Regions from separate parts of the Enterococcus sp. AAFC-DPL-6103 genome, predicted to be linked through region 1. Evidence: predicted binding sites of a transcription regulator. Region 1 holds the regulator's gene; each other region holds the start of a gene.

Region 1 (6,040 bases):
AGGTGTTAAAATTAATTCAGCCCCGTAAGCTTTCATTAGCAAGCGACGTTCCATACTCATTGTTTCAGGCATTACGATAATCACTCGATAACCCTTAGCTGCCCCAACCATCGCTAAACCAATTCCTGTATTACCAGAAGTTGGTTCAATAATCGTGTCACCAGGTTTCAACCTTCCGTCTTGTTCTGCTTTTTCAATCATACTTAAGGCGATCCGATCTTTCACGCTGCCCCCTGGATTGAAGAATTCTAATTTAACATAAACTTCTGCAGAATCCTCTGGAACTATTTTGTTTAATTTAACGATTGGTGTTTCTCCAATCAAATCAGTAATTGCTTGATAGATTTGTGGCATGAAACTCTCTCCCTTCGACCTGTCTTTACTTCTTTATCATAATACAATCAGATACTATCTGGCGAATAATTCGTCTTAAAACAGGCGACAAAAAAGTAGTTTAGACAAAATATCTAAACTACTTTTTAAGAAATTTCGTGTCAAAAAATTAGTAACTTAAACGATTAAACAGATAGCTCTTGTCCAACCATTAATGAATAATCACTTAATCCGTTCTTTGCCATCAACTCATCGATAGACATCCCAAATTTTTGTGCAATCCCCCATAGTGAATCACCAGAGACAACTGTATATGTTTGACCAGTGCCAGTTGACTGAGTATTTCCACCATAAGTTGTTGATTGCGTTGTAGATGAAGTCGTCGTTGTGGTTGTGGTTGTTGTCGTGCTTGAAACAGAAACAGTTGATGGTGTATCAAAACGTGTTAAGTTGTATGTGCTGATCAATGAATTTAATTTTTCTCCATAAGTTGGATCAGTAGCATATCGGCCTGTCAAATAAGCCGTAGCATCATAAACACTGGTTGTGTTACTTTTCCAAGCTCCTGAGTAGTGATAGTCGCCAGTTGAAAAACTAGTTGACCGTAACACATTCGCATGGTCTTGGAATGATTCCCAATAAGAAGAATATTTACGGAATGGTTCATTCATTGTCACCCATTGACCATTTAAATATTCTTTTGTTGGCATATAAACAACAGCACCATTATAACTTCCCTTAACACCAAATAGATTATAGTTTGGTGCACTTGCTAATCCAGATGTTCCATAAGCACTTTCAAGCAATGCTTGCGCAATCATCACAGAAGCATATAAATCATTGTTGGCGGCAACTTCTGATGCAGACCAACCAATTTGGTTAATAAAAGACTGAGGATCAGTTGTCGTTTGGTTTGTACCTTGTTCATCTGCATGTGCACTTTGTGGTGCTGCTGTAACCATCATCGGCCCAACCAAAAGACTTGTTCCCATTAATGGAGCAATGGCTTTTTTATTAATCACCATAGGTTTCTTCGTCTTATGATGACGGGCGCTACGGGTTTTCAGCTCTTGCATTCGTATTCCTCCTCAAAATAAAAAAACTTTAAATAAAAGTTTTCTCCTTAAAACAAACTTAATTAAGTAAATTATACGTTTATTTTGACAAAATCTCAATTTATTCTGGACGTTTTCTGCTTATGTAACACAATTGTAATGTAAAAGAAATCAAACAGTAACTTTACTTCCAATAAAACAAGCCGGGAATTTCTCCCAGCTTGTTCTTATTTTAATTAAATTATTTTATTCTTATAATTCTTCGTAAGTTTTCACAACGTTTTCGACTGTGAAACCAAATTCTTCAAGAATAATATTTCCTGGAGCTGATGCACCAAAATGATTAATGGTGATTGTTGTTCCTTCTGCCCCAACATAACGTTCCCACCCAAATGGTGCAGCTGCTTCGATTGCGACACGTTTAGTTACCGATTTTGGCAGAACACTCTCTTTGTATTCGGAAGATTGTGCTTCAAACAAGTCAAAGCTTGGCATTGAAACGACAGAAACGTCTTTGCCATTTTCAGCTAAAACTTTTTGTGCTTTAACTGCTAAATCAACTTCAGAACCAGTTGCAATCAAGATACCTTCTGGTGTTTCACCTTGTGCTGGAGAAAGTACGTAAGCACCTTTTTTCACCATGTCATCGGCCTTTTCTTTTGTTGACGGAAGAACTGGTAAGTTTTGACGACTTAACACTAAAATAGTTGGTGTTTCTGTTGATTCCATCGCAATTTTCCAAGCAGCACGCGTTTCATTACCATCAGCTGGACGTACAACATGTACACCTGGCATACAACGAACAGAAGCAAGTTGTTCGATTGGTTCATGTGTTGGACCGTCTTCACCCACTGCGACTGAATCATGTGTTAATACATAAATAACTGGTGCTTTTTGAATGGAAGCAAGACGAATAGCTGGACGTAAATAATCTGTGAATACAAAGAATGTTCCACCATAAATACGTGTACCACCGTGTAATTGGATTCCGTTCATCGCTGTTGCCATGGCAAATTCACGAACACCGAACCAGATGTTTCGTCCTTCATAATTACCTGGTTCAAAATCAGTTTCAGTAGCAACCATTGTGTTGTTTGAGCCAGATAAATCAGCAGAACCACCCCATAAGCTAGGAACTGCTTTTGAAATTGCTTGGATCATATCTTTACTTGATACACGACTTGCTTGGCTGTGACCTTCATCATAACTTGGCATCTCAGCATCCCAGTTTTCTGGTAATTTTCCAGCAAACGCATCTTCAAATTGTTGTGCTAATTCTGGATAAGCGTTTTTGTAATTAGCAAATTTTTCATTCCATTGTGCTTCTGCTTTTTCGCCCTCTTCGACCATTTTTTCATGGAAACGAGTAGCTACTTCTTCAGGCACTGTGAAATCTGGGTAATCCCAACCATACACTTCTTTTGCCATCTTGATTCCTTCATCACCAATCGGTGCGCCATGGACAGAAGATGTTCCTTCGTTAGGTGAGCCATAACCGATAACTGTTTTCACTTCAATTAGTGTTGGTTTTTCAGTTTCCCTTTTAGCTGCTTCAATTGCGTTAGAGATAGCTTCTAAATCATTTCCATCTTTCACTAGGATATGTTGCCAGCCATACGCTTCGTAGCGAGCGCCAACGTTTTCTGTGAAGGCTTTTGAAGTTGGGCCATCAAGTGAAATATCATTTGAATCATATAAAACAATTAATTTTCCTAATTTCATGTGTCCAGCCATAGAACTTGCTTCTTGAGACACACCTTCCATTAAATCGCCGTCACCACATAAAGCATAAGTATAATGATCAACAATATTAAAGTTTTCTTTATTATAAGTTGCTGCAAGGTGTGCCTCTGCCATTGCCATACCAACAGCCATGCCGATTCCTTGACCTAGTGGACCAGTTGTTGCTTCAACGCCATCTGTATGATGGACTTCTGGATGTCCTGGTGTTTTTGATCCCCATTGACGGAATTGTTTCAAGTCATCAATTGTTACTTGATAGCCAGATAAGTGGAGTAAACTGTACAACATGGCTGAACCATGCCCAGCAGAAAGTACAAAACGGTCACGATCTACCCAATTTCTCGAAGTAACAGGATTTACTTTTAAATGTTTTGTCCAAAGTGCATATGCCATCGGTGCAGCACCCATCGGTAAGCCTGGATGACCTGAGTTTGCTTTTTGTACAGCTTCAATACTTAATGTACGGATTGTGTTAACGCCTAGTTGATCAATTTTGTCGAACAAAAGAACCCCTCCAATTTAGGTTTTTTTTACTGTAATTCATTTCATGCTCATTTTAGCGGATACAGTTCAAAAAATCAATGCTTTTTTGGTATTTTTTACCAAAAACCACACTAACGGTCATGTAACCCTTTTTCTTTTTGAATTTCTTTTAATTTATCTGGTGTCACATCATTACCTTCTGGATCAACGATTTTCATTCCTTCAATATGATGTCTCATGCCAGAGCGAAAAGCTGTCAAATATTCTTCTCTCAATAAAATCTGTTCTTTTTCTTCTTCTTTTGAAAGTCCTTCAGCTTTTTTCTTTTTGGCTAATTCATTAATACGTGCAATTTTTTCAGGTGATAACATTATCAGCCCTCCTTTTTTCTCTTCTTATATTATATAAAAAAACCAAAAAAAACAACTAGCGATCTCTATTTACATACGAACATTTGTTTGAAACAGCGCTTTTTATGTGGTATTATTTAATTATTAAGTGAAAGAAGGTGTACTTTGTGGCCCGACAAACTGAAACACGACAAATCGAAGTCTTACGTTATATCCACGAACAAGTGACCCGTAAAGGATACCCACCAACTGTTCGTGAGATTGGTGAAGCTGTTAACCTTTCTTCAACATCAACTGTCCATGGACATTTAGCACGATTAGAAAAAAAAGGATTCATTTTACGTGACCCGACAAAGCCACGAGCAATCGAACTAACTGATTTAGGGTTAGATCAAATTGGGATCAAACCATCTACTATTCCAATGCTCGGAGTAGTCACAGCTGGTGAGCCGATTCTTGCAGTTGAAGATGCCTCCGACTTTTTTCCTGTTCCACCAAATTTAACTTCAGAAGAAGGCAGCTTATTCATGCTGACCATTCGTGGTGAAAGTATGATCAATGCAGGAATTTTAGACGGGGATAACGTCATCGTTCGAAAGCAAGAAAGTGCTAAAAACGGCGATATCGTCATTGCTATGACAACAGAAAATGAAGCGACTTGCAAAAGATTCTATAAAGAAAAAAAACATTTCCGTTTACAACCTGAAAATGACTTATTAGAACCAATCATTTTAGATGAGGTCTCTATCTTAGGTTTAGTAGTTGGTCTCTATCGTAGCCACATTTATTAATATAATTAAACCAAAGAATTGCAGTAAAACTTCTGCAATTCTTTTTTTATTGATCTTACCTCTTTACAAACCGAACAAACATTCGTATAATGATTTTACGAACGAATGTTCGCATAAATAAATGAGGTGAGAATTCATGAAATCAATTAGACGTATTGGCTTGGTATTACTGGTTTTATTCTTAGGTATTTTGATTGGCAATTTTGGGATCCAACCGGCATTGATTATTTTTCTTCCGTTATTCACATTATGGTTCATGTTGTGGGACGAAAAAAAATATCGTCAAGCCGAACAGCGTAGGCTTCATGAAGAACATTTCTATCATGAACATTACTTACGCTCTCGGCAATCTTGAAAGAAAAATAAAGGTAATTAATCGTTCGTTACAATCATCTATTGGCTATTATACTGAAGGCAATTGCTTGTCCTTTACTTTGACTAATCCAAAGTATTCATTCAATAAGAACTATTATTCCCCTATCAAAAAAGACGATCAAAATTTTGATCGTCTTTTTGCATTTCTTAATTAGTTGACTCTTTTTTTAATTCCCATGAAGCATCACTACCTGGTACAGATTGTGTCCACCATTTAGCAAGATATTGTTTGCCATTGTAATTTACAAGATCTCCTGCAACATATGTCCCGCCTTGATAATAATCTACACTCCCGTCCTCATTTTTTATTATTTCTTTTTCCCAAACTTGTGCAGATCCTGGAGTATCCCCTTTTGTCCACCATTTAGCCGTATAAGTTGCTCCTTGATAGGTAACTTTGTCTCCTTTCACGTAAATCGTTGTTGAGGAATAGTTAGGTACATTTTCTTTTTCTTTGACTGTTACAGTAATTGTTTGCGTTGTCTTTTCACCTTTGCTGTCAGCAACCGTATATGTAAGATCATTTGTTCCAACTTTTGAAGTGTCGACATTTCCTGCCACAACTATTTTTGATGTTAGGTCACCATCTTCTTGATCGTTCGCTGTTACGCCAGCTAGTTTATCAAAGGTTGCACCAACTTCAATGGTTTGATCTTTCAAACCAGAAAAAATTGGTTTCGTATTCGCATTAGGATCCACTACTGTAATCGTCCGAATCTTTTCTGAATGGTTTTTCTGACTGTCTACCACAGAATAAGTTATTTGGTATTCACCAGCCTTTGAAGAATCCACCGTTCCAGTCGTCGTGATTTTAGCCGTTAGATCTCCATCTTCCTGATCAATCGCAGTCACGCCCGCTAAAGCATCAAAGGAATCATTCAACTCAATTGTTTCATTTGTTGCTCCTTTG
Region 2 (6,040 bases), 220 kb from region 1:
TTTGAAAATTTACATAATTTCTGATCTGTTCTTTAAAGTTTTATTATGATTAAAGTGGGGAATTGCTGAATAAATTGTTGTATGAGAAAATATTTTAGAAAATGTGAAACAGAGGTGTACTATGAAGCGGTGGCAAAAAGTAGTTTTAGCTTTTCTCGGAGTTTTTGTTCTTTTGATTGTCGGACTTTCGGCATATGGAATCAAATTTATGGGTGAAGCAAATCAAACAGTCAACAAAATTTCAAAGGATTTAAATCGAGTTTCAACTAAACGATCGGACAAAGTCAGTATTGACGATCGAGAACCATTTTCCGTTTTATTACTCGGACTAGACACTGGTGGCTTAGGACGGACAGAACAAGGTCGTTCAGATACCATGATGGTTGTAACAGTTAATCCAGAAAAGAAAACTTCAACAATTGTCAGCTTGGATCGTGATATTTATACGAATATCGTTGGTTATGGAACAGTGGACAAATTAAATCACGCCTATGCATTTGGTGGGGTCGAAATGGCAATGGATTCGATTGAGCAATTGTTGGATATACCACTTGATCATTATGTGACGATCAACTTGGATGGAATGAAAGATTTGATTGATGCAGTTGGTGGGATTGAAGTTAATAATAAAATTGACTTCACACTAGATGGAGTCCACGTACCTGTTGGCAAACAAAAGCTAGACGGTGAGACAGGATTAGCCTATGCCAGAATGCGCCATGAAGATCCAGAAGGGGACATCGGTCGTCAACGCCGTCAACGTGAAGTTGTCACGAAAATCGTCAATAAAGTTCTAAGTCTAGATGGTGTGAGCAATTATCAAAAGATTTTAAAAGCAGTTGAAAACAATGTGAAGACGGATTTGGAATGGGACGATATGTTAGATGTTGCAACGAATTATACTGCAGCATTCAATAAAATCGACCAAGGACAGCTACAAGGGGAAAGCACAACAATTAATGAAATTTATTATCAAATTCTTGGTCAAAATGAGTTATTGAAAGTTCAAAACAAATTGAAAAAACAATTAGATTTGAAAACAAGTAGCACGTTGCCTAATTTGAAAAATGATAATGCGTATCAAATGTTCTATGATGACTCAGAAGATGGGACGGGTCTAACTTCAAGTAGCACTGTCACCGATGGTAATGAATATTCAAATAATTATTCAAATGACTATTCCAACAGTTATTCAGACAATTATTCATCCACCTACTCAGATGGTAATGGGGATTATAACCAAGACTACAATCAAGACAATGGATATGGTACTGAAAATAACTACGATCAAAACAATAATCAAGAAAATTATGAACAATATACACCGGAAGATACGAATCAATACAATTATAATGGAAATTATTAAATAAAAATGAATCGCCCCACTAAAAGTCGTCAGCCGATTTTTAGTGGGGCGATTTTTATTAATAGATCGTAAATGAGACAATTTTTATCTGTTTATTTTTTAGTTAATTTGACAACGACTTCACAGCGAGCAGTTTGTGGAAACATGTCGACTGATTGCAAGTAGTCGACTTCATAACATTTGGTTAATTCAACTAAGTCACGAGCCAAGGTTGAAACATTACAAGAGATATAAACTAATTTTTTGGCTGGATGTTTCAATAAAGATTGAATTAATTTAGCATCCAAACCAGTTCGGGGTGGATCAACGATAATTCCATCAGGAGTAAATCCTTCTTCGAGCCATTTAGGTAAAAGTTCTTCTGCCGTTCCGACTTCATAACGAGTATTGTCGTAGCCCAAACGTGTTGCATTTTTTTTCGCATCCTCAATTGCTTGGGGAACAACATCCATTCCGCGAACTTCTTTTGCATATTTTGCAACGCTTAACCCAATTGTTCCTACACCACAATACGCATCCACAACTGTTTCATCTTTTTCGATGGCTAACGCTTTGATTCCTTCTTGATAAAGAATTTTTGTTTGTTCTGGATTCAGTTGGAAAAAGGCGCGCGGTGATAAATCAAAAGTGACTTCGTTGATTCGTTCTTCGATTGCTTCTTTTCCCCAAAGATGAATCGTTTCGTCACCCATTACTAAAGAAGTTTTTTGAGGTTGAACATTTTGCATAATGGAAACTACTTCAGGCAACCGTTCGTTGATTTCACGAATCAGTGCATTTTTTTGTGGAAACTTTTGACTTCGAGTAATAAAAACAACTTGCAGTTCTCCTGTCTGGATCCCAACACGAACCATGATTGTCCGAAAAATACCGCTATTTGTTCGTTCATCATAAATAGGTAGATCATATTTATTTAACAAGCGAACGACTGTATTCATCACTTTTTGTGTTCGAGGTTCTTGAACCAAACAATCAGTCAGTGGAACTAAATTATGTGAATTCGCTTGATATAAACCAGCCTCGATTTGGTTGGTTTTTTTGTTTTTTCTTAACTGAAATTGAGCTTTATTCCGATAGCGCCAAGGGTCTTCCATGCCAATCGTTGGTAATAAAGGAAAATGACGGAAGCCAGCAGGTTTGAATTTTTCAAGTGCTTGTAAAAGCAAATCTTTTTTGAAATCGAGTTGTGCATGGTAGGCTAAATGTTGTAATTGACAACCACCACACTCGTAATAAACAGGACAGGGAGCGACGACGCGTTGGCTACTTGATTTTTTTACTTTCACAAGTTCTGCTTCTGCATAACGAGATGTCGCCTTGGTGATTTTCACAAGTACTTCTTCCTTTGGTAAAGCATAGGGAACAAAAATAATCAATCGTTTGAAGTAGCCAATGCCTTCACCATTGATACCAAGTCGTTTAATTTTTAAAGGAACTGTTTGTCCGGTTTTGACAATTGTTTCTGTCATAGGTATCTCCTTTTTTTCGTTTGATGTGGGTCTATTCTATCACAAAATCGCTGTCGGCGGGGAGTTTCTATGATATGATAGAGAATATATGTTCGAGGAGGAGTTTCATGATAACAGTGACGAGGATCAGCAAAGGCAAGGGCCCTTTTTACCAAGTCGATTTATCTGTTGGCGAGCCACTACATGTTTCAGAAGATGTTTTAATTCGTTATCGTTTACTAAAAGGACGAGAGTTAGATGAGGAACTAATCAAAGAAATCAAAAAAAGTAGTGGAGAAGACTTTGGTTTTCAGCAAGCATTGAATTATTTGAGTTACCAATTACGCTCAGAAAAAGAAATTCGTACTTATTTAAAAGAAAAAGAAATCGTTCAAGAAGATCGAAATAAAATCGTTGCACGATTGAAAGAATTAGATTTGATCAATGATCTTGTTTATGGGGAAAGCTACGTCCGAACGCAGATGCGTCTGAGTGACAAAGGACCCAGAAAGTTGAACCAGCAGCTACAGCAAAAAGGGCTAAAACCAGAAATCATCGAGCAAGCATTGAGCCAATATCTTTTTGAAGACCAAGTGGAAGTTGCCAGTATCGCCGCACAAAAAGCATACAAAAAAAATCATGGAAAAAGCCAGAAAGAGCTCTTACGAAAAATTCAACAAAATTTAATGACCAAAGGCTTCAACTCAGAAGTGATCCAGCAGGCAATTGCCCAATTGCCACAAGAAGTGGATGAGGAAGCAGAGTATGAATTGTTGGTAAACCAAGGCGAAAAATTATGGCGAAAGAATGCACGTTTTGATTTAACAAAACGTAGGATGAAAGTCAAACAGAGTCTTTATCAAAAGGGATTTAATATGGACTTGATTCAACGATTTATTTCAGAAAAGGAAGCAGAAATCAGTGAATAAAGAGTGGGAAAACTGGTCAACAGAACAGACAAAAGAATTTCAGAAAAAATTTATTGAGTGGTATGAAAGAGAAAAAAGAAATTTACCTTGGCGCTATAATCGCGACCCATACCGTATCTGGATCTCAGAGATTATGTTACAGCAAACGCGCGTCGATACAGTCATCGATTATTTTTATCGGTTTATGGAGTGGTTTCCAACAATTGAAGCGCTAGCTAATGCACCAGAAGAAAAATTATTGAAGGCTTGGGAAGGACTAGGGTATTATTCTCGTACTCGAAATATTCAAGCAGCAGCGAAACAAATCATGAGTGAATTTGGCGGGGAAATGCCGCAAACAGTTGCTGAAATCAGCTCTTTAAAAGGAATTGGTCCTTATACGACGGGAGCGATTGCTAGTATTGCCTTCGATTTGCCTGAGCCCGCAATTGATGGCAATGTGATGCGAGTTGTGAGTCGTTTGTTTTGTATTGAAGACGACATTGCAAAGGCGTCTAGTAGAAAAGTTTTCGATGAAGCAGTTCGAAGTATTATTGACGAAGAACATCCGGGAGAATTCAATCAGGCATTCATGGATTTAGGTTCAGCTATTTGTACACCAACTTCTCCAAAATGTGAGAGTTGCCCCATCCAATCTTTTTGTTTAGCAAATGAGCGTGGAATTCAAACTAACTTTCCTGTGAAAACAAAAAAAGCTAAGCCAAAAGATGTGTATTACGTGGCAGCAGCAATTCAAGATCAAGCAGGAAGTTTTTATTTGGAAAAACGGACAAGCCAAAAGTTATTGGCAGACATGTGGACGTTTCCGTTAGTTGAAGTCACACTTGAACGGTATCAGGAACTTCAGCAGGAATGGGCATCAGCCATTGACAATCAACCGAGTTTATTTGATGAGTTGCTGATTGCAGAAGAACAGAGGAATTTACCTTTTGCTCACCAGGAGACAGTTGTTTGGCAAACGCGACATTTAGGTGAGGTAGTTCATGTGTTTAGTCACTTAAAATGGCATGTCCTTTTGTTTTACGGACGAGCAACAAACGTGACCACTCAACTGTTGCCAGAATCAGAAGCCACTTTGTGGATCGAGGAAGCAAAGTTTGCTCAATTTGTTTTTCCAAAAGTTCAAATGAAATTGGTAGACCAACTTGAGAAAAATCGAAACAATAGTAATCCTTCCTAGGCAAAGAGAAAGTTTATTGATATAATAATTACGATGTCGGTGTAATGAACACCCAAACACAAAGCACAAGATGCTGCTTAAGGAAGGGTTGCTATGGGAGTTCCAAAAGAAGGAGAGTTTGTCACGATCCAAAGTTACAAACACGACGGCAAATTGCATCGAACGTGGCGTGATACCATGGTATTAAAAACAAGCGAACACTCAATGATTGGCGTGAACGATCACACTTTAGTTACCGAGTCTGACGGTCGGCGTTGGGTAACGCGAGAACCAGCAATTGTGTATTTCCACAAAAAATACTGGTTTAATGTAATAGCAATGATTCGTGAAAAGGGGGTTTCCTATTATTGTAATCTAGCTTCACCTTTTTTATTAGACGATGAAGCCTTGAAGTATATCGACTATGATTTAGATATCAAGGTATTTCCTGATGGAGAAAAACGTTTGTTAGATGTTGATGAATATGAAATGCACAGTAAAATCATGCATTATCCTAATGACATCGACTTCATTTTAAAAGAGAATGTGAAGATTTTAGTTGACTGGATCAATAATGAACAAGGACCTTTTTCTGAAGGCTATATTGATATTTGGTATGATCGTTATAAGCAATTGTCGCGAAAGTAAAACAAAAAAGAACAGCAGGCTAGAGAAAAAATTCTTAAGCCCGCTGTTTTTTTATTGCTGTGACATTTTCTTTCGCATATGTAGATGAGGCATTCCTGCATCTTCAAATGGTTCGCCATAAATTTCATAGCCTAGCTTGGAATAAAAATTCACAGCAGTTTCTTGAGCACCTAAAAGAATGGTGTTGTAGCCTTGATTTTTAGTGAATTCTTCTGCTTCCTTCACTAAGTAATTTCCTAGACCTTGTTGGCGAAAATTTTGAAGGATCGCCATTCGTTGCAACTTCATTTTTCCATTGTCTAATGGCAGTAAACGAACTGTCCCACATGGTTCTTTTTTTTCAGAATAAAGGACAAAATGAATACATCTTGCCTCATCTTTATCGATTTCTCGTTCAAGCGGAACGCCTTGCTCAACGACAAATACCTGATGTCGAATGCGAACAGCATCTAAATAAATCCCACTTAACGTATCTCTTGTTTGTACGATT
Region 3 (6,040 bases), 400 kb from region 1:
TACCAGCTGGTGTCGAAGAAGGACAACAAATGCGTTTAGCTGGTCAAGGTGAAGCAGGTGAAAACGGTGGGCCGTTCGGTGATTTATATGTAGTCTTCCGTGTAGAAGAAAGTAATATTTTTGATCGTGATGGTTCAGAAATCTATTACGAATTACCATTAAGTTTTGTACAAGCAGCTTTAGGAGATGAAGTTCAAGTTCCAACTGTTCATGGGGATGTTAAATTAAAAATTCCAGCAGGGACACAAACAGGAACAAACTTCCGTCTTCGCGGAAAAGGTGCACCTAAACTACGTGGTGGTGCAACAGGTGACCAACACGTGAAAGTGAAACTAATTACACCGAAGAACTTAAATGAGCAACAAAAAGAAGCGTTACGCTCATTTGCTGAAGCAGGTGGAATGAAAGTCGAAGAACAGCAAGAAGATGGTTTTTTCGATAAGATGAAGGATGCTTTTGGCGGAAAAAAGCGTAAATAATAAAACGGTGAAGTCGACAAATATGTCACTTCACCGTTTTATTGTTTATCTGCTTACTTAATAAAGTGAACTTTTTGAAAATAAACTGAATCAAAAAACGGGTTGTGATACACTCGTAAGTCCTTTGGTAATGAAGGACACGAGTGATAAAAAGAAGTGCTTAGCAATGATTAGTTCTTCTAGAATATGAATCAAAAAAGCATCGTCAAAATCTTGTTCAAGATTTTGACGATGCTTTTCATGTTTTGAAACTGTTTCAGGTTCTCTGGTTAAATATCTAAAACTTTATCTAGGAAATCTTTTGTGCGTTCGTTTTGTGGATTTTCAAAAATTTGTTCAGGTGTTCCGTCTTCAAGGAAGTTTCCGCCGTCAATGAACATGACACGATTAGCGACTTCTTTGGCAAAGCCCATTTCGTGAGTAACGATAACCATGGTCATTCCTTGTTTTGCAAGTTTTTTCATGACGTTCAGAACATCACCGACCATCTCTGGATCAAGTGCAGAGGTTGGTTCATCAAAAAGCATGATGTCTGGGTTCATTGCTAATGCACGCGCAATCGCAACACGTTGTTTTTGTCCGCCTGAGAGCATTTCTGGTGACATATCTTTTTTATCAGCTAAGCCAACTGTATCTAATAGCTTGATGGCTTTTTTTTCTGCTTCTTCGCGAGATTCCTTTTTCAAATCCATTGGCGCAAGAATAATATTTTCTAAAACAGAAAGGTGAGGGAATAAATTAAAGTGTTGGAACACCATTCCGATATGCTGACGAACAAGATTGATATTTGTGTTTTTATCCATTAAATGAGCGCCGTCGATGATGATGTCACCATCCGTTGGCTCTTCTAGACGATTTAAGCAGCGTAGGAAAGTACTTTTTCCTGAACCAGAAGGGCCGATGATACAAACGACATCGCCTTCGTTGATTGAGACGTTGATATCATTTAATACAGTATTTTCACCATATTTTTTTACAAGATGTTCAACTAAGATTTTTTCTGACATCTTACTTCACCTTCTTTTCTAAAACTTTCGCTAATTTTGTTAAAGCGGTAATCAAGATTAAATACATGACTGCGATAATTAAGTAAACATACGTACTTTGTGTGGTACGGGCAACGATAATTTTACCAGCTTGTAGTAATTCGACTACTCCGATTGCAGAGATGATTGTTGTATCCTTCAATGAGATAACGAATTGGTTAACGAATGAAGGAAGCATGATTCGAATAGCTTGTGGCAAGATGATTTTTTGCATTGTTCGGTTATAAGACAACCCTAAACTTCTCGAAGCTTCCATTTGTCCAACGGGAACGGCGTTGATACCGCCACGAACGATCTCTGCAATATACGCACTCGCGTTTAAGGTCAATGTAATAACGCCAGCAATGAAATCTGGAATTGTAAATCCAACAATTCCAGGTAAGCCAAAGAAAATGAAGAAGGCAAGTACCATCATTGGAATTCCACGAATGATATCAACGTAAATGCTTGCTATCATGCGTAGTGCACGAATAGGTGAGACACTGAATAATCCGAAAATAACACCCACTACTAGTGCCAAAGCGAAAGAGACTAGAGCAAGAACGATTGTCATCCAAAAACCACGTAATAATGGTTTGTAATTGTTTTTGATTAAACCGATGATTGTTGATTCGTCTTTGGTTGAGTCTGCTGACTCATTTGAAGTAGCTACATATTTATCAATGATTTTGTCATAGGCGCCTGTGCGCTTTAACTCTTTAAGTCCTTCATTGAACATCGTTAAAAGTTCTGGGTTTTCACCTTTTTTAACTGCGAAGGCATATTTACCACCAGATTCTTTTGGCATTGGGGTATCAATTTTTTGACCTTGTTTGATAGCATAACCAAGAACAGGGTAGTCATCCATGATTGCGTCAATCGCACCAACTTTCAGACCGTCATATAATTGGTCAGCAGCGTCGAAGTACTTGATTTTGTAGCCATATTCTTCTTCATGATTGCTCAGGAATTCAGCGCTTTCGGTTCCGACTTTGGCACCAACTGTTTTCCCTTTTAAATCTTTGTAGGATTTGATTGATGTATCACCTTGTTTTACGCCCAACTGAATTCCGCTATCAAAATAAGTATCAGAAAAATCGTAACTTTGCTTACGTTCATCTGTGACGGTCATTCCGGCAATCATGCCATCAGCTTGTCCAGACTCTAATGCTTGTAACGCAGCGGAAAATCCGCGATAGTCCATTTGGATATTGAAGCCTTGAAGCTCGGAAATCTGTTTCATTAACTCAACATCGATTCCTTCATACTTACCGTCCGTGTTTTGAAACTCGAAGGGTGCAAAGGCAGAGTCGCTAGCAACGACGTATTTGTCTTTTTTTGGCTGAGCCATCTGCATCGACTCGGCGGTACTTGATTCCGTATTGTTTGTTTCTGCATGGGCAGGATTACTAGTTGCAAGTGTGATAAATCCTGCCATTATGAAAATGAACGAGTAGAATAAATGCTTTCTTTTCATAATTACCTCCTAAATTCTCAATATCTATTTATTATAGGTGAAAAGTAATGAATCAGACAAGTTCTGAAACTTAAAAAAATGAAAAAAACAATAAAATCTAACATCCTATGTAAGAAGTTCTAACATGGAATGCCGAGGTAAAGGAGTGGCGAAAGTATGTTCGGTGTGTTATAATTTTTTAGTAAGGAATGCCTTTGCTTTCCTTTTCTTTTTGCAAGTCATAAAATGAAAAGGAATGAATGAAAAGGGGGACGAAAAATGATTGAAAGAGATACCTCTCAACAATTTGAGCTTGTCTCGAAGTACCAACCAGCAGGGGATCAACCTGAAGCGATACGCCAATTAGTGGATGGTGTGGTTGGTGGGGAGAAAGCGCAAATCTTATTAGGTGCAACCGGTACGGGGAAGACCTATACGATTTCAAATGTGATTAAGGAAGTAAATAAGCCAACATTGATTATTGCACATAATAAAACTTTAGCTGGACAATTATATGGAGAATTTAAAGAATTCTTTCCCAAAAACGCGGTTGAATATTTTGTTTCTTATTATGATTATTATCAACCAGAAGCGTATGTTCCATCTAGTGATACTTATATTGAAAAAGATTCAAGTGTCAATGACGAGATTGATAAGCTGCGCCATTCGGCTACAAGTTCCCTTCTAGAGCGGAACGATACAATTGTGATTGCCTCTGTTTCTTGTATTTTCGGATTAGGTTCACCATTTGAATATCAGAAACAAGTTGTTTCAATTCGACAAGGAGCAGGACTTGATCGTAATCAATTGATTCGGAATCTAGTGGGAATCAATTTTGAACGAAATGATATTGATTTTCAGCGTGGTCGGTTTCGAGTACGCGGTGACGTGGTGGAGATTTTTCCGGCTTCACGCGACGAACGTGCTTTGAGAGTCGAATTTTTTGGGGATGAAGTCGAACGAATTCGGGAAGTAGATGCGCTAACTGGAGAGGTGCTTGGTGAAACAGGACACGTTGCTATTTTCCCTGCTACTCACTTCGTGACAAATGATGAACATATGGAACAGGCTGTTGCGAACATCAAAGCCGAACTAGAGATGCGCTTAAAAGTGTTACGAGATAATAATCAGTTACTAGAAGCGCAACGCTTAGAACAAAGAACAAACTATGATATCGAAATGATGCTAGAGATGGGTTACACTTCAGGCATTGAAAACTATTCGCGACATATGGATGGTCGAAAAGAAGGAGAGCCACCTTATACATTGCTTGATTTCTTTCCAGAAGATTTTTTGATTGTCATTGACGAATCACATGTAACGATGCCACAAATTCGCGGAATGTATAATGGTGACCGGGCGCGTAAACAAATGTTAGTTGATTATGGGTTCCGCTTGCCTTCAGCGCTTGACAATCGGCCATTAAGATTAGAAGAGTTCGAGCAACATGTCCATCAAATTATCTACGTCTCGGCTACACCGGGGCCTTATGAAAATGAACAAACGGATAGAGTAATCCAACAAATTATTCGTCCAACTGGTTTATTAGATCCAGTGATTGAAGTTCGTCCGATCATGGGTCAAATTGACGATTTGGTTGGTGAAATCAATGACCGAGTGGAGAAAAATGAACGTGTCTTTGTAACGACGTTGACGAAAAAAATGTCTGAAGATCTGACTGATTACTTTAAAGAACTGGGAATCAAAGTAAAATACCTGCACAGTGATATCAAAACCCTTGAACGGACGGAAATTATTCGTGACTTACGTTTAGGTGAGTTTGATGTTTTAGTTGGGATCAATTTATTGCGTGAAGGATTAGATGTTCCAGAAGTTTCTTTGGTTGCTATCTTAGACGCTGATAAAGAAGGATTCTTGAGAAGTGAACGTTCGCTTGTCCAAACAATTGGGCGTGCAGCACGAAATTCAGAAGGAAAAGTAATCATGTATGCTGATAAAGTAACGGACTCGATGCGTTCAGCAATGGATGAAACGGCACGGAGACGTTCGATACAAGAAGCATATAATGAAGAACATGGAATCGTGCCAAAAACGATTATCAAAGAAATTCGTGATTTGATTTCTATTACAAAAGAGGCAAAAGATGACGCCAAAGGAACAGTCCAAGTTTCTTATAATGAAATGAGTCGAAAAGAAAAAGCTGATTTATTGATGAAATTAGAAAAAGAAATGAAAGATGCTGCGAAAGCTTTAGATTTTGAAACTGCCGCTAATTTACGCGATACAATTTTAGAATTGAAGGCAGCGGAGTAAAGAGCAGGAGGACGAGATGGCTAACGATAAAATTATTATTCATGGTGCCAGAGAGCACAATTTAAAAAATGTAGATGTAACAATTCCAAGAGATAAATTTGTAGTGATTACAGGGTTATCTGGTTCTGGGAAAAGCTCATTAGCTTTCGACACACTTTATGCAGAGGGACAACGACGATATGTCGAAAGTCTCTCTGCTTATGCTCGCCAATTTTTGGGGCAAATGGATAAACCAGATGTTGACAGTATCGACGGCTTAAGTCCGGCGATTTCGATTGACCAAAAAACGACAAGTAAAAATCCTCGTTCGACGGTAGGAACAGTAACAGAAATCAATGATTATCTACGTTTGCTTTTTGCACGTGTGGGCCATCCAATCTGTCCTAATGATCACATTGAGATCACCAGTCAATCGGTTGAACAAATGGTTGACCAAGTGTTAGAGTTACCAGAACGGACAAAGATCCAAATTTTAGCACCAATTGTTGCAAAGAAAAAAGGTCAGCACAAAAAAGTGTTTGAACGAATTCAAAAAGAAGGGTATGTTCGTGTAAGAGTGGATGGTGATACCTTCGACATTACTGAGGTTCCTGAACTGGAAAAAAACAAAAAGCATGATATTGCTATCGTTATTGACCGAATAGTGGTAAAAGAGGGCATTCGTTCACGTTTGTTCGATTCCTTTGAAGCAGCATTACGCTTGGCAGATGGCTATGCTTTGGTTGATGTGATTGGTGAAAAAGAAATGCTGTTCAGTGAACATTACTCTTGCCCTTATTGTGGCTTTACAGTTGGCGAACTGGAGC

What was found. Region 1 encodes LexA, which represses DNA repair genes until DNA is damaged. Its sites were predicted from a motif close to CNAACANNTGTTNG; they were not measured.
Region 2: recX (recombination regulator RecX) is a predicted target of LexA. The motif match lies at 2,917-2,930, and genes of this name have one in related genera.
Region 3: uvrB (excinuclease ABC subunit UvrB) is a predicted target of LexA. The motif match lies at 3,131-3,144, and genes of this name have one in related genera.

What each region holds. Positions count from the first base shown of each region.
Region 1 is NZ_CM177102.1:1,486,700-1,492,739, forward strand. It holds gene cysK (cysteine synthase A) at 1-354, opposite strand, end outside; gene AC4BC3_RS07135 (glucosaminidase domain-containing protein) at 519-1,409, opposite strand; gene tkt (transketolase) at 1,641-3,635, opposite strand; gene AC4BC3_RS07145 (DUF896 family protein) at 3,746-3,985, opposite strand; gene lexA (transcriptional repressor LexA) at 4,132-4,755, shown strand; gene AC4BC3_RS07155 (hypothetical protein) at 4,892-5,110, shown strand; gene AC4BC3_RS07160 (immunoglobulin-like domain-containing protein) at 5,278-6,040, opposite strand, start outside.
Region 2 is NZ_CM177102.1:1,705,736-1,711,775, reverse strand. It holds gene AC4BC3_RS08220 (LCP family glycopolymer transferase) at 122-1,366, shown strand; gene rlmD (23S rRNA (uracil(1939)-C(5))-methyltransferase RlmD) at 1,459-2,835, opposite strand; gene recX (recombination regulator RecX) at 2,943-3,743, shown strand; gene mutY (A/G-specific adenine glycosylase) at 3,736-4,923, shown strand; gene ntdP (nucleoside tri-diphosphate phosphatase) at 5,017-5,550, shown strand; gene AC4BC3_RS08195 (GNAT family N-acetyltransferase) at 5,602-6,040, opposite strand, start outside.
Region 3 is NZ_CM177102.1:1,090,385-1,096,424, forward strand. It holds gene dnaJ (molecular chaperone DnaJ) at 1-479, shown strand, start outside; gene AC4BC3_RS05380 (amino acid ABC transporter ATP-binding protein) at 749-1,486, opposite strand; gene AC4BC3_RS05385 (amino acid ABC transporter substrate-binding protein/permease) at 1,488-2,981, opposite strand; gene uvrB (excinuclease ABC subunit UvrB) at 3,240-5,234, shown strand; gene uvrA (excinuclease ABC subunit UvrA) at 5,251-6,040, shown strand, end outside.